DNA from 3 places in the Microbacterium sp. 4R-513 genome. Region 1 is predicted to be linked to each of the others. Evidence: predicted binding sites of a transcription regulator. Region 1 holds the regulator's gene; each other region holds the start of a gene.
The links. The regulator HrcA, encoded in region 1, represses chaperone genes, less so after heat shock. The targets are predictions, from matches to a motif close to TTNGCACTCGNNNNNNNCGAGTGCNAA.

Region 1 (4,277 bases):
CGCGATCTCGCCGCTGTACACGACACCCGCCTGATGGGATCCGCTCTTCCCCTCGGCGAGGCCGCTCCGGCCGACGGCGCCCTGCCCTCCGAGGTCCGGGTGGATGCCGCGACGCCGTTCGGCGTCTACCTCCACGTGCCGTTCTGCCGCGTGCGCTGCGGCTACTGCGACTTCAACACCTACACATCCGGCGAGCTGCGTGGCGCCCGGCAGGACGAGTACGCCGACACCCTCCTGCACGAGGTGCGCCTCGCGGAGCGCGTTCTGGCGGACGCCGGCCCGCTGCGCCCCGCCTCGACGGTGTTCTTCGGCGGCGGCACGCCGACGCTCCTTCCGCCCGGCGACCTCGGCCGCATGCTCGCCGGGGTCCGCTCGACGTTCGGCATCGACGCCGACGCCGAGGTCACGGTCGAGGCCAACCCCGACACCGTCACCGACGCGGTCGCGGCGGAGCTCGCGGCATCCGGTGTCACGCGCCTGTCGATCGGGATGCAGTCGTCCGTGCCGCACGTGCTCGCCGCGCTCGACCGAACGCATGATCCCCTGAACGTCGCCACCGCCGTCGCGGCGGCGCGCGGCGCGGGTCTCGACGTGAGCCTGGACCTCATCTACGGCGCGCCGGGGGAGTCCCTCGACGACTGGCGGCACTCCCTCGAGACGGCCGTCGCCCTTGAGCCCGATCACGTCTCGGCGTACGCCCTCATCATCGAGGACGGGACCAAGCTCGCCCGGCAGATCCGCCGCAACGAGGTGCCGGCCCCCGACGACGATCTGCAGGCCGACATGTACGAGCTGGCCGACGACCTCCTCGCCGCGGGGAGCTACGACTGGTACGAGGTATCGAACTGGGCCACCGACCCCGCCCATCGCTCCCGTCACAACCTCGCTTACTGGCAGGGCCACGACTGGTGGGGCTTCGGGCCGGGGGCGCACAGCCACGTCGGCGGCGTGCGCTTCTGGAACGTCAAGCACCCCGCCGCCTACGCTCAGCGCCTCGCGCTCGGCGAGTCGCCGGCGGCCGGCAGGGAGAGGCCGGATGCCGAGGCCCGCGCGCTCGAGAGCGTTCTGCTGCGCACCCGCATCCGTGTGGGCATGCCGATCGCGGAACTCCTCGGCGAGGGGCGCCACGCGGTGGCATCCCTCATCGCCGACGGGCTCATCGACGGACCGGAGGCGCTGCATGGACGCATCGTCCTGACGCGACGCGGCCGCCTGCTCGCGGACGCCGTGGTCCGGGCGCTGACGGACTGACGCGCCCGCCGACCCCGCCGCGCTCCCCGTTCCTCGCGCCGCTGTCGAGATCGCAGGATTGACGGATGCCTCGACCCCGGGGCGGTGATTCGTGCGGTTTCGGCGGGATCAGGAACGTGCGCCTCCGCGAGCGTTGCATCCCGATCCGGTAGAATTGGCACTCCACTCCTGGGAGTGCCAGCCCAGGCGGATCCGGCGTGAGGAGGGCGCGATGGTCACCGATCGAGGACTCCAGGTCCTGCGTGCGATCGTGCAGGACTACGTCGACACCCACGAGCCCGTCGGCAGCAAGTCCATCGTCGAGCGGCACTCGTTCGGCGTCTCGGCCGCGACGATCCGCAACGACATGGCGCTGCTCGAGGACGAAGAGCTCATCACCGCTCCGCACACCTCGTCGGGCCGCGTCCCGACCGACAAGGGCTACCGGGTCTTCGTCGACCACCTGGCGGCCTTGCGACCACTCACTCCGGCGCAGCGCCACGCGATCGCATCGTTCCTCGACGGGCCGGGCGACCTCGACGACCTCCTGGTGCGCACCGTCCGCGCCCTCACCCAGCTCACGGGTCAGGTCGCGATCGTGCAGTACCCGTCGTTCGCGCAGGCGAGCGTCTCGCACGTCGAGCTCGTGCCGCTCGAGGGCGGTCGGCTCATCGTCATCCTCGTGACCGACACCGGCCGCGTCTCGCAGCGGCTCGTGTTCGTGCGGGAGGAGCTCGGCGACGACGTCATGGAGCGCGCACGCCGAACAGTGGGCGAGCTCATCGTGGGGCGTCATGTCCGCGACGGATCGCAGCGCGTCGACGATTTCCTCACGAAGGCCGCCGACAGCGCCGTGCCCGAGAATGCCGCGATCCTCGCGATCGTGCGGCACGTCGCCGAGGAGCTCGAGGAGTTCCGGCAGGACCGGCTCGTCATGGCGGGCGCCGCCAACCTCGCCCGGCGCGAATCGGACTTTAGGGGGAGCATCTACCCGCTCCTCGAGGCGATCGAGGAGCAGGTGACGCTGCTCCGACTAATGAGCGAGATGGTGGCCGACGACCACGGGCTCGCGACGAGCATCGGTCGCGAGAACGAGCCGTTCGGGCTGGCCGAGGCATCCGTTCTCGCGAGCGATTACGACGCGACCGGGGCACGCGCGCGCGTAGGGCTGCTCGGCCCGACGCGCATGGACTATCCGAGCAACCTGGCGACGGTGCGGGCGGTGGCCCGCTACCTGAGCCGCATGCTCGACGACGACGAGAACGCCCGCTGACGCGCGGCGTGACCAGACGATGCCGCGCGGGGCGCGGGCAGGAAGGCGAATGTGGCTGACCACTACGAGGTCCTCGGTGTCTCGCGCGACGCGACGCCCGACGAGATCAAGAAGGCGTACCGGAGGCTCGCGCGCGAGCTCCACCCGGACGTCAACCCGGGCGAGGACGCGTCCGAGCGGTTCAAGCTCGTGACCCACGCCTACGACGTGCTGAGCGACCCCGACCAGCGCGCACGGTACGACATGGGCGGAAGCGATTCGCCGTTCGGCGGAGGCGCCGGCAACTTCGGCGGCTTCAGCGACATCTTCGAGACGTTCTTCGGAGCGGCAGCCGGCGGCCGGCAGGGTCGCCCGCGCTCGCGCCGCGAGCGGGGGCAGGACGCGCTCGTCCGCGTGACCCTCGAACTGAAGGACGTCATCTTCGGCGCGCACCGCGACCTCGACGTCGACACCGCCGTGCTCTGCGACACGTGCCAGGGATCGTGCTGCCAGCCGGGCACCTCGCCCGTCACGTGCGACATCTGCCACGGCACGGGCCAGGTGCAGCGTCAGGTGCGGAGCCTCCTCGGCAACGTCGTCACGAGCCAGCCCTGCAACGTCTGCCAGGGCTACGGCACGACGATCCCGTACCCGTGCGCCACGTGCCAGGGTCAGGGTCGCGTGCGCGCACGCCGCACGGTGTCGATCGACATCCCCGCCGGCGTGGAGACCGGACTGCGGCTGCAGCTCCCCGGCTCGGGCGAGGTGGGCCCTGCGGGCGGGCCGAACGGCGACCTCTACATCGAGGTCACCGTGCAGCCGCACGAGGTGTTCAGCCGCGACGGCGACGACCTGCTCGCGACGCTCGACGTGTCGATGCCCGATGCGATCCTCGGCACGACGACGACCATCGAGTCGCTCGACGGACCGGTCGAGCTCGAGGTCCGCCCCGGCGTGCAGGCCGGCGACATCCTCACGATCAAGGGCCGGGGCATCACGCCCCTGCGCGGCACGCAGCGCGGCGACCTCCGCGTCGGCGTGCATGTCGTCACGCCCACACGCCTCGATCACAAGGAGCGCCAGCTCATCGAGGAGTTCGCCCGCAGGACGAAGGCACCCGCGCCGCACCTCGCGGAGTTCCACCAGGGGCTCTTCGCGAAGCTGCGCGACCGCTTCCGGAACGGCTGACGGATGCCGCTGCACTTCCTGCTGGACGGGGCGGTAAGCCCCCTGGCCGATACGCCGGGCGCGCCGCGCCCCGGCGACGCCGTGACGCTCACGGGCCAGGAGGCGCACCACGCCGCCGCAGTGCGGCGCATCCGGGTCGGCGAGGAGGTCACGGTCGGCGACGGCCGCGGCACGTGGCTCACGGGGGAGTGCGAGTCGGTGTCGCCCAGGGAGGTCGTCGTCCGGGTGACGGGACGCGACGACGTGCCGGCGGCGACGCCGCGGGTGGTGCTCGTGCAGGCCCTCGCGAAGGGCGATCGCGACGAACTCGCCGTGCAGGCGGCGACCGAGCTGGGCGTCGATGAGATCGTGCCGTGGCAGGCTGCGCGGAGCGTGTCGCGCTGGGACGCGGCGAAGGCCGCCAAGGGCACGGCGCGGTGGGCGACGATCGCACGCGAGGCGGCGAAGCAGGCGCACCGGGCGTGGCTCCCGGAGGTCTCACCGCTCGCGACGACGGACGAACTGGTCGCGCGGGCCGCGGCATCCCGGGTCCTCGTCCTCGAGCCGACCGCCCGCGAGCCGCTCTCGAAGACGTCTCTCGACGCGACCGACCCGCGCGACATCGTGC
Region 2 (4,277 bases), 1.2 Mb from region 1:
CTGCGCGACGTCACGGCGAACATGCTCATCAGCCAGCCGAGCGTGTCGCGCCTCGTCGACCGCATGGTCGCGCGGGGGCTCATCTCGAAATGCCCCGACCCCGACGACGGACGCGGGGCTCTCGTCCGCGCGACGGAGGACGGCGCCGCGGCCTTCCGGCGGATCGCGTCACTCCACGGGCGGGCGATCGCCGAGCGGATGTCGGTGCTCGACGACGCCGAGCTGGCTCAGTTGCGTGAGCTCACCGCGAAGCTGCGCAAGCCGAAGCCCGCAGACGACTGCTGATCCGTCCCCTCCCGGTTACGGCGTCCTCCGCCGGAGCGTCAGCGACGCCAGGATCAGCGCGCCGACGAGGAAGGCGAGCACGACCAGCAGCGGTCCATAGACGTCCCACCCCTCATCCCCCGCGGTGACGGCATTGATCGCGTCGATGGCATAGCTCAGCGGCAGGAACTTGCTGATCGTGTAGAGGGCGTCGGGCATCTGGTCCCGGGGCATGAAGAGGCCGCCCAGGAGGATCTGCGGGAAGACGATCAGCGGCATGAACTGCACCGCCTGGAACTCCGTGCGCGCAAAGGCGCTCGCGAGGAGGCCTAGCGCCATGCCGAGCACCGCATCGGTCACGGCGACGAGCCCGAGCTGCCACACCGGTCCGTCCGTCTCGAGACCGCACACCCAGACCGCGAACGACACCGTCACGACGGCCTGGAGAACGGCCATGAGCCCGAACGCGAGGGCGTAGCCGACGATGAAGTCGGCTTTGCCGAGGGGCGTCGTCATCAGACGCTCGAGCGTGCCGGACCGGCGCTCGCGCAACGTCGTGATCGACGTGATGAGGAACATGATGATGAACGGGAAGAGCGCCAGGATCGGCGGCCCGTAGATGTCGAAGACGCCGTCCTGCTCACTGAAGAGCCAGGCGAAGAGACCGACGAGCAGACTCGGGGCGATCAGCATGAGGGCGATCGACCGCGGGTCGTGGCTCAGCTGACGGAGGACCCGTCCGGCGGTGGCGAAGGTGCGGACGCCGTTCACTCGGCCGCCTCCTCGCGCGCCTCTCGGCGGGTGCGCGGGTGGTGGCCGTCACCGTGGGCGCGAGCCGCGGCATCCCGTTCGATGAGCGCGAGGAACGCGGAATCCGGATCGGGGGCCCCCGTATCGGAGAGCAGCCTCGAGGGGGTCGTGTCGGCGATGATGCGGCCCGAGCGCAGCAGCACGATGCGGTCGCAGCGGAGGGCCTCGTCCATCACGTGGCTCGAGACGATGATGGTCGTGCCCGTCTCCGCGACGGTGCGGAAGATCTCCCACAGCTCCGATCGCAGCAGGGGGTCGAGTCCCACGGTCGGCTCGTCGAGGACGACGAGGTCGGGATCGCCGAGCATCGCCACGGCGAGCGAGACGCGCTTCTCCTGTCCGCCGCTGAGCGAATCGACGGTCTGCTTCGCCTGGTCGGCGAGCCCCACCTGGGCGATGACGCGGTCCACGTCGCTCGAGGGCGCGCCGATGATGCGTGCGAAGTAACGGAGGTTCTGCTGGATCGTCAGGTCGCCGTACACTGACGCGGCCTGGGTGTCGTAGGCCACCCGCCGACGCTGCACGTGCGTGCCGGCGGGGTCGCCGAGAACAGCGACGGTCCCACCCGCGATCTTCTGCACACCCACGATGGACCGCATGAGCGTCGTCTTGCCGCAGCCCGACGGACCCATCAGGCCGGTGATCTGTCCGCGCGGGATGTCGAGGTCGAGCCCCCGGAACACGTCGGTCGTGCCGCGGCGCACGCGCAGGCCGCGCACCTCGACGGCGTTGACGGATGCCTCAGCCACGGCCGTCCCCGCGGAAGCGTGCTTCGTCGCTGACGTGACCGAGGATCGGCGCGGCGCACTGGGCCATGGCGTCAGCATAGATCCCGGCCGGCGCGGCGGCCGGTCGGCAGACCGGCCGAGATCACAGGAACGGCGGGCCGGCGGAAGCGCACCGGTCACTGCTGCGATCTCGGTGCCGAGTCGAGCCCGGACACGACGACAGCCCCGAGCCTGGGTGGGCTCGGGGCTGTCGGCGGTGCGGGCGCGCGGGAGCGCCGGCGTGGGCTCCCGCGACTCGCGGATCAGATCACTGCTCGACCGGCTGGGGCTCGCTCTCGTGCGCCATGATCGTCGGCTGCTCCGCCTCGGAGGTCACCTCGATCTTGCGCGGCTTCGCCTTCTCGCTGACGGGGATCGTGACGCTCAGCACGCCGTTGTTGTAGTTGGCGGTGATGCGGTCGGTGTCGATGCCCTGGCCGAGGTTGAGCTGCCGGAGGAAGCTGACGGCCTCGCGCTCGCGGGTGATCCACTTGACGCCCTCGCCCGTCGTGAGCGTGCGCTCGGCGCGGATCGTCAGCAGCTGGCCGTCGACGTCGATGTCGACCGAGCCCGGGTCGATGCCGGGCATGTCGGCGGTCAGCACGTAGTGGTCGCCGTCACGGTACAGGTCCATCGGCATGCGGCGGGGGCCGCGGCGTGCGTCGAGAAGGCCGGAAGCGAGGCGGTCGAGGTCGCGGAACGGGTCGTACTGGGCCATTGTTCTCTCCTTCTTGTGTGTTGTTCGGGTTGTGGTCGGTGGAAGTTGAGCCGTGGTGGCTCAACTACGTTCAGATTAGCACTCGGCGTGTGCGAGTGCCAACGCTTCGCCCACGGCGAACGCCTCCCCGACGCGCGGTCGTCACCCCACACATCCGCGCTCCACCCCGCACACCCGGTCAGCCTCGATATGGGGGTTCGCGCGGCGAAGTGAGGGCTCGCGGGCGCGGCGGGGCGCTCGCGGAGGGGTGTCAGCACTCGATGACGTTGACCGCGAGACCGCCCTCGCTCGTCTCCTTGTACTTGTGCGACATGTCGATGCCGGTCTGACGCATCGTCTCGACCACGGCGTCGAGCGAGACGTAGTGCTGCCCGTCGCCGCGGAGCGCGAGGCGCGCGGCGGTGACCGCCGTCGACGCCGCGATGGCGTTCCGCTCGATGCACGGGATCTGCACGAGCCCGCCGACCGGGTCGCACGTGAGGCCGAGGTGGTGCTCCATCGCGATCTCGGCGGCGTTCTCGATCTGGCGGTTCGTGCCACCCATCACCGCGGTGAGACCGCCCGCCGCCATCGCGCACGCCGACCCGACTTCGGCCTGGCAGCCGCCCTCGGCACCCGAGATCGAGGCGTTCGCCTTGAACAGCGAGCCCAGTGCGGTGGCGGTGAGGAGGAAGCGGCGGATGCCCCGGCGGCGGTTCGCCTCGGCGATGAGCTCGTCGTCCACGGCGTCGGGGACGATCGGCCCGAGCTGCTGCCGCGCCGCGAACCCGAGGAGGGCGCTGCCGACGAGCTCGCCGTGGGGCGTCACGGCATTGCCGACGCCGAGCCCGGAGTCGGCGAGGAAGCGCCACCAATACATCGCGACGGCGGGCAGGATCCCCGCCGCGCCGTTTGTCGGTGCCGTCACGACGCGCCCGCCCGACGCGTTCTCCTCATTGACGGCCAGGGCGAAGGCCCCGAGCCACTCCCCCGGAAGCTCACGGTGCCCGCTGGCCTCGGCATCCTCGAGCTGGGCCCGGATCGCCGCCGCGCGGCGCTTCGACGCGCAGCATGCCCGGAAGCTCCCCGTCGGCGGCCAGGCCCGCCTCGATGCAGGCCGACATCGCGTCCCAGATCGCATCCAGGCCTGCCGCGACCTCGGCCTCGCTCCGCAGCGCCTCTTCGTTGATTCGCGCGGCCTCGGCGATGGTGAGGCCGTGCTCGTCGCAGATCGCGAGCAGCTCCTCGGCGTTGTCGAAGGCCAGCGGGAACGGGTGCGACGCGACCCGCGCCGGCTCTCCGTCGCGACGGATGAAGCCGCCGCCGACCGAGTAGTACGTCTCTTCGGCGAGCGCCGCGCCGGCCGCGTCGAGCGCCGAGAGCGTCATGGCATTCGGATGCCCCGGCAGCCGAGTCCGGGGCGCGAAGACGATGTCGTCCTTCGCGAAGTCCACATCGTGCACGCCGGCGAGCAGCAGCGACCCGCCCGGCCAGTCGCTCCACGCTCGGCGGACCGCATCCGGATCCACCGTCGCCGGATCCTCGCCGCGGAGCCCGGCCACCACGGCGTCCGGTGTCCCGTGCCCGATGCCGGTCGCACCGAGCGAGCCGTACAAGGTGCACGTCACGCGGGCGACACGATCCAGCAGACCGGCGTCGAGAAGACGCGCGGCGAAGTCGCGGGCGGCGCGCATGGGGCCGACCGTGTGGGAGCTCGAGGGTCCTACACCGATGGAGAA
Region 3 (4,277 bases), 1.2 Mb from region 1:
GGGCGGATGCCGCGGGCGTGACGGTGCGGATCCCTCCGCTCTCGCTCTGCACCGACAACGGCGCCATGATCGCGGCCCTCGCGTCCGAGCTCATCATGTCGGGCCGCCGGCCTTCGACCCTCGAGTTCGGTGCGGATTCGACGCTCCCCGTGACCGAGATCCAGGTCGCGGAGGCGCCCGGCGAGGCGGCGGCGTGAGCGCGCCGGAGGGTCGCCCACCCGGATCGGCGCCGGGCGAGAACCCGTCGACCGCGCCCGGTCCGGCCGACACCCGACCGCCGAGTCCCACCGTCGATGCGCCCACGCAGGAGATCGGCCCGGTCGGAGCCGAGTCGGTGCTCCCGGGCGGTCACCGGGGGGGCTTCCAGCGGCTGCCCACGGGGCCGGTGGGGATCACGAGCCAGTCCGCTCCCGCGGACCCCGACGGCGAGCACCCCGCGCCGCTCGTGCAGTGGGCCATGCCCGAGCCGGAGCAGCCTCGGCGCGGTCTCGCCGGCTGGGCGCTCGTCTTCGCGATCCTCGGGCTCGTCCTGTCGCTCTTCGTCGGCTGGGGGTTTCCCCTCGGCATGGCGGGCATCGTCGCCGGCATCCTCGCGCTCCGCCGCCCGCTCGAGAGCCGCGGCGTCGCGATCTGGGCGATCGTCCTGGCCGGGGTGTCGATCCTCTACAGCGTGGGGTGGCTGCTGTTCGCCGCCGTGGCCTCGGGGTTCGTCGGCTGATCCCGACCCGCAGGAGGCTCAGCCGACACGGTCGGCGAGCAGCGCGACGCGCTTCTTGCCGATGCGGGTCATGATGAGCGTCGCGGACTCGTCGCCCTTGAGCGACAGAGACTTCCGCAGTGCCGCGGGGTCGACATCCACCCCTCGCTTCTTGATCTCGAGCCGCCCGATGCCCCGCTCGCGCAGCGCCCGCGCGAGCTTCTTCGTGTCGGCGGGAAGCTCCTCCCGCACGCGGAACGACGAGACGAACGGGCTCGTGAGGGCCGCGTCCGAGGTGAGGTAGGCGATGTGCTCGTCGAGCATGCCGGCCTGAAGCGACCGGGCCACCTCGCCGATGAGCCGCGCCCGGATGACGGCGCCGTCGGGCTCGTGCACGAACGCGCCCAGCGCGCGAGCGGGCTCATCCTCGGCATCGCCCGCCGCGGTGAGCTCCGCCGCCGTGTCGCCCCGCACGACGAGGGCGGCCCGACGCACTCCGGGTCGCGCGAGCGCGCCCGACCACAGCACGAGCTCGATCGTCGAGCCGTCGGCGCTGACCCACTGCGCCTCCACGTCGTCGGGGATGAGGCCACGGTCGAGCCCCGGGCCGAGCTTCACGCCGGCGGGATGCCGCGACGCGAGGTCGAAGACCCACTCGAGCGACGGCGACCAGTCCTCCGGCCGCGTCCGGGAGGTCTCGCTGTGACCGGCCGTGCGGCGGGCGGGATCGAGCCAGTACGCGTCGACGTCGAGCCCTTCCTTCACGACGTCCTCCGCGAGCCCCTGCCGCACGACGACGTCGCCCGCGAACGGAGCCAGGTTGTACGCGGCGATCGCGGCCGTGACGTCGTCGGCATCGACCGCGACGACCCTCAGCCCGAGAGCCGCGAGCCCGAGGGCGTCGCCGCCGATGCCGCAGCCGAGGTCGGCGACCGCGCCCATGCCCGCGTCGCGGAACCGCGCCGCGTGGCGCCCCGCGATGGGCAGGCGCGTGGCCTGCTCGAGACCCGCGCGGGTGAACAGCATCCGGTCGGCGAATCCGCCGAACTTGGCCCGGGCGCGGGTGCGGAGCCGCGCCTGGCCCACCACCGCCGAGACGAGGTCGGGGGAGTGCCCGGCCGATCGCAGTCGCGACACGGTCCGTGCGACGTCGTCCGCCGAGTCGATCGGTCCGAGCTCGTCCAGCACCCGCAGGCCTTCGGGTGTCAGGAGTGCGGTGAGCTCGGCCAGTTCCATCCGGCCAGCGTACGTCGGCGCGGGGCGACGACGCGGCCGGGCCGGACCGGCGAGGCATCCGTCAACATGACGCCGTTTGGCACTCACGTTGCATGAGTGCCAGCCGACTGCCTAAACTGGATCAGCACTCTCACCAGGTGAGTGCTAACGAGTCTTGAGTCTCAAGGAAAGAAGAGGTAGACCCGTGTCGGTTTCCATCAAGCCGCTCGAGGACCGCATCGTCATCAAGCAGGTCGAGGCCGAGCAGACCACCTCCAGCGGTCTGGTCATCCCTGACACCGCCAAGGAGAAGCCCCAGGAGGGCGAGGTCGTGGCCGTGGGCCCCGGCCGCATCGATGACAACGGCAACCGTGTTCCGCTCGACGTCGCCGTCGGCGACCGAGTGCTCTACAGCAAGTACGGCGGGACCGAGGTCAAGTTCGGCGGTGACGAGTTCCTCGTCCTGTCGGCTCGCGACGTGCTGGCGGTCGTCGTCCGCTGACGACAGCTCTTCCGAAAGGGGCTCGGATGCTTCGGCATCCGGGCCCCTTTCGCATGCGCGGCTGGCAGGAATCGGCTCAGGGACGGCAGGTGACGGATGCCTCGCCCCGCCGACGCCGTGGTGCGCCGTCCTAGGCTGGGAAGGTGAATCCCGAGTCTTCGCCGTCGTCCAGCGCGCCACCTCGTCCGGCGGCGGCGAAGCCGGCCGATCCCGGTCGCGAACGCCTGCTCGGCGGCGTCTTCGCCTTCACGGCGTACCTGCTCTGGGGATTCCTGCCGCTGTACTTCCTCGCCCTCGCGCCGACCGGTCCGTTCGAGGTCGTCGCCTGGCGCATCATCCTCTCCCTCGTCTTCTGCGCCTTCCTGCTCACCGTTACGCGGACGTGGCCGAAGCTCGTCGCGATCCTCCGCAATCGGCGGCTCGTCTGGTGGACCGTCCTGGCGGGCGCGCTCATCTACATCAACTGGCAGACCTATCTCATCGGCGCGCTGACCGGCCATGTCGTCGAGACGAGCCTCGGATACTTCATCAATCCGATCGTCACGGTGCTCCTCGGCGTGCTGATCCTCCGGGAACGCCTGCGCGTGACTCAGTGGGTCGCGATCGGCATCGCGACCGCGGCGGTGCTCGTCATCGTCATCGGGTACGGAGCCTTTCCCTGGATCGCCCTGACGCTCGCGTTCTCCTTCGGCTTCTACGGGCTCGTCAAGAAGCAGATCGGCCCCTCCGTCGATGCGGTCAGCGGCTTGACGCTCGAATCGCTGTGGCTCGTGCCCGTCGCCGTCATCCAGCTCGTCGTGATCGCCGTCACCTCCGGCCTCACGATGGGTCAGGGCTCCACCGTCCACACGATCCTGCTGCTGCTGGCCGGGGTGGTGACCGCGGTTCCGCTCCTGCTCTTCGCCGCCGGCGCCCGGCGGACCCCGCTCACGCTCATGGGCATGCTGCAGTTCGTCGCGCCGATCCTCCAGTTCATCATCGGCGTCTGGCTGCTGGGGGAGCCGATGTCGCTCGAGCGCTGGATCGGCTTCGCGCTGGTGTGGATCGCGCTCGTCGTGCTGACGGTCGACTCGATCGTCGCGGGCCGGCGAGCCCGCGCGGCCCAACGCGTCGACGACGGCGTCTCGGACGTCGCCGAGCTCACCTGACACCCCGGCTCTCGCAACGAAGGAGCGGCGGCTCCCGAGGAGGGAGCCGCCGCTTCGCGTCACGGGAGCCGCCGCTTCGCGTCACGGGAGCGCCGCGTCAGCGCACGAGCCGCGCGATCGCCTGCGTCGCCTCGGCGATCTTCGCGTCCGCCTCGGCGCCGCCGAGCCTCGCCGCGTCCACGACGCAGTGCTTGAGGTGGTCGTCGAGGAGGCCGATCGCGACAGCCTCCAGCGCGCTCGTGAGAGCGCTGATCTGCGTGAGGATGTCGATGCAGTACTTCTCCTCCTCGACCATCTTGTGGATGCCGCGCGCCTGCCCCTCGATCCGCTTCATGCGGTTGAGGTACTTGTCCTTGTCGGTGATGTAACCGTGGTGGGCGGCGTGGTCGGGGCCGGCGGATGAATCGACGGATGCCGCGGCCGGCGTCTCTGCGAGGGTCATCGCTCCTCCTTCACGAGGTGGTGGGCGTGGTGCTCAGGGTAGTCCTGCGGCATGGCCGGCGCCGCTGACGCCGCCGGGCCGTCGGCCCAGCTGCGGAACCGGCGCAGGAGGAGGCTGTTGCCCACGACGAAGGCGCTCGAGAACGCCATCGCCGCTCCCGCGATCATGGGGTTGAGCAGCCCCAGGGCCGCGAGCGGGATCGCCGCGACGTTGTACGCGAAGGCCCAGAACAGGTTGACCTTGATCGTGCCGAGCGTCGCGCGCGACAGCCGG

Region 2: a site for HrcA is predicted at 2,635-2,661, ahead of G5T42_RS09310 (Hsp20/alpha crystallin family protein). Genes of this name have one in related genera too.
Region 3: a site for HrcA is predicted at 2,010-2,036, ahead of groES (co-chaperone GroES). Genes of this name have one in related genera too.

What each region holds. Positions count from the first base shown of each region.
Region 1 is NZ_CP049256.1:3,352,670-3,356,946, forward strand. It holds gene G5T42_RS14825 (DUF1990 family protein) at 1-34, shown strand, start outside; gene hemW (radical SAM family heme chaperone HemW) at 34-1,251, shown strand; gene hrcA (heat-inducible transcriptional repressor HrcA) at 1,463-2,503, shown strand; gene dnaJ (molecular chaperone DnaJ) at 2,555-3,670, shown strand; gene G5T42_RS14845 (16S rRNA (uracil(1498)-N(3))-methyltransferase) at 3,674-4,277, shown strand, end outside.
Region 2 is NZ_CP049256.1:2,145,502-2,149,778, reverse strand. It holds gene G5T42_RS09325 (MarR family winged helix-turn-helix transcriptional regulator) at 1-285, shown strand, start outside; gene G5T42_RS09320 (ABC transporter permease) at 301-1,035, opposite strand; gene G5T42_RS09315 (ABC transporter ATP-binding protein) at 1,032-1,823, opposite strand; gene G5T42_RS09310 (Hsp20/alpha crystallin family protein) at 2,110-2,559, opposite strand; gene G5T42_RS17695 (L-serine ammonia-lyase, iron-sulfur-dependent, subunit alpha) at 2,810-3,580, opposite strand; gene G5T42_RS17690 (serine dehydratase beta chain) at 3,537-4,277, opposite strand, start outside.
Region 3 is NZ_CP049256.1:612,294-616,570, reverse strand. It holds gene tsaD (tRNA (adenosine(37)-N6)-threonylcarbamoyltransferase complex transferase subunit TsaD) at 1-197, shown strand, start outside; gene G5T42_RS02685 (hypothetical protein) at 194-718, shown strand; gene G5T42_RS02680 (class I SAM-dependent methyltransferase) at 737-1,933, opposite strand; gene groES (co-chaperone GroES) at 2,118-2,414, shown strand; gene rarD (EamA family transporter RarD) at 2,639-3,562, shown strand; gene G5T42_RS02665 (metal-sensitive transcriptional regulator) at 3,660-4,004, opposite strand; gene G5T42_RS02660 (heavy metal translocating P-type ATPase) at 4,001-4,277, opposite strand, start outside.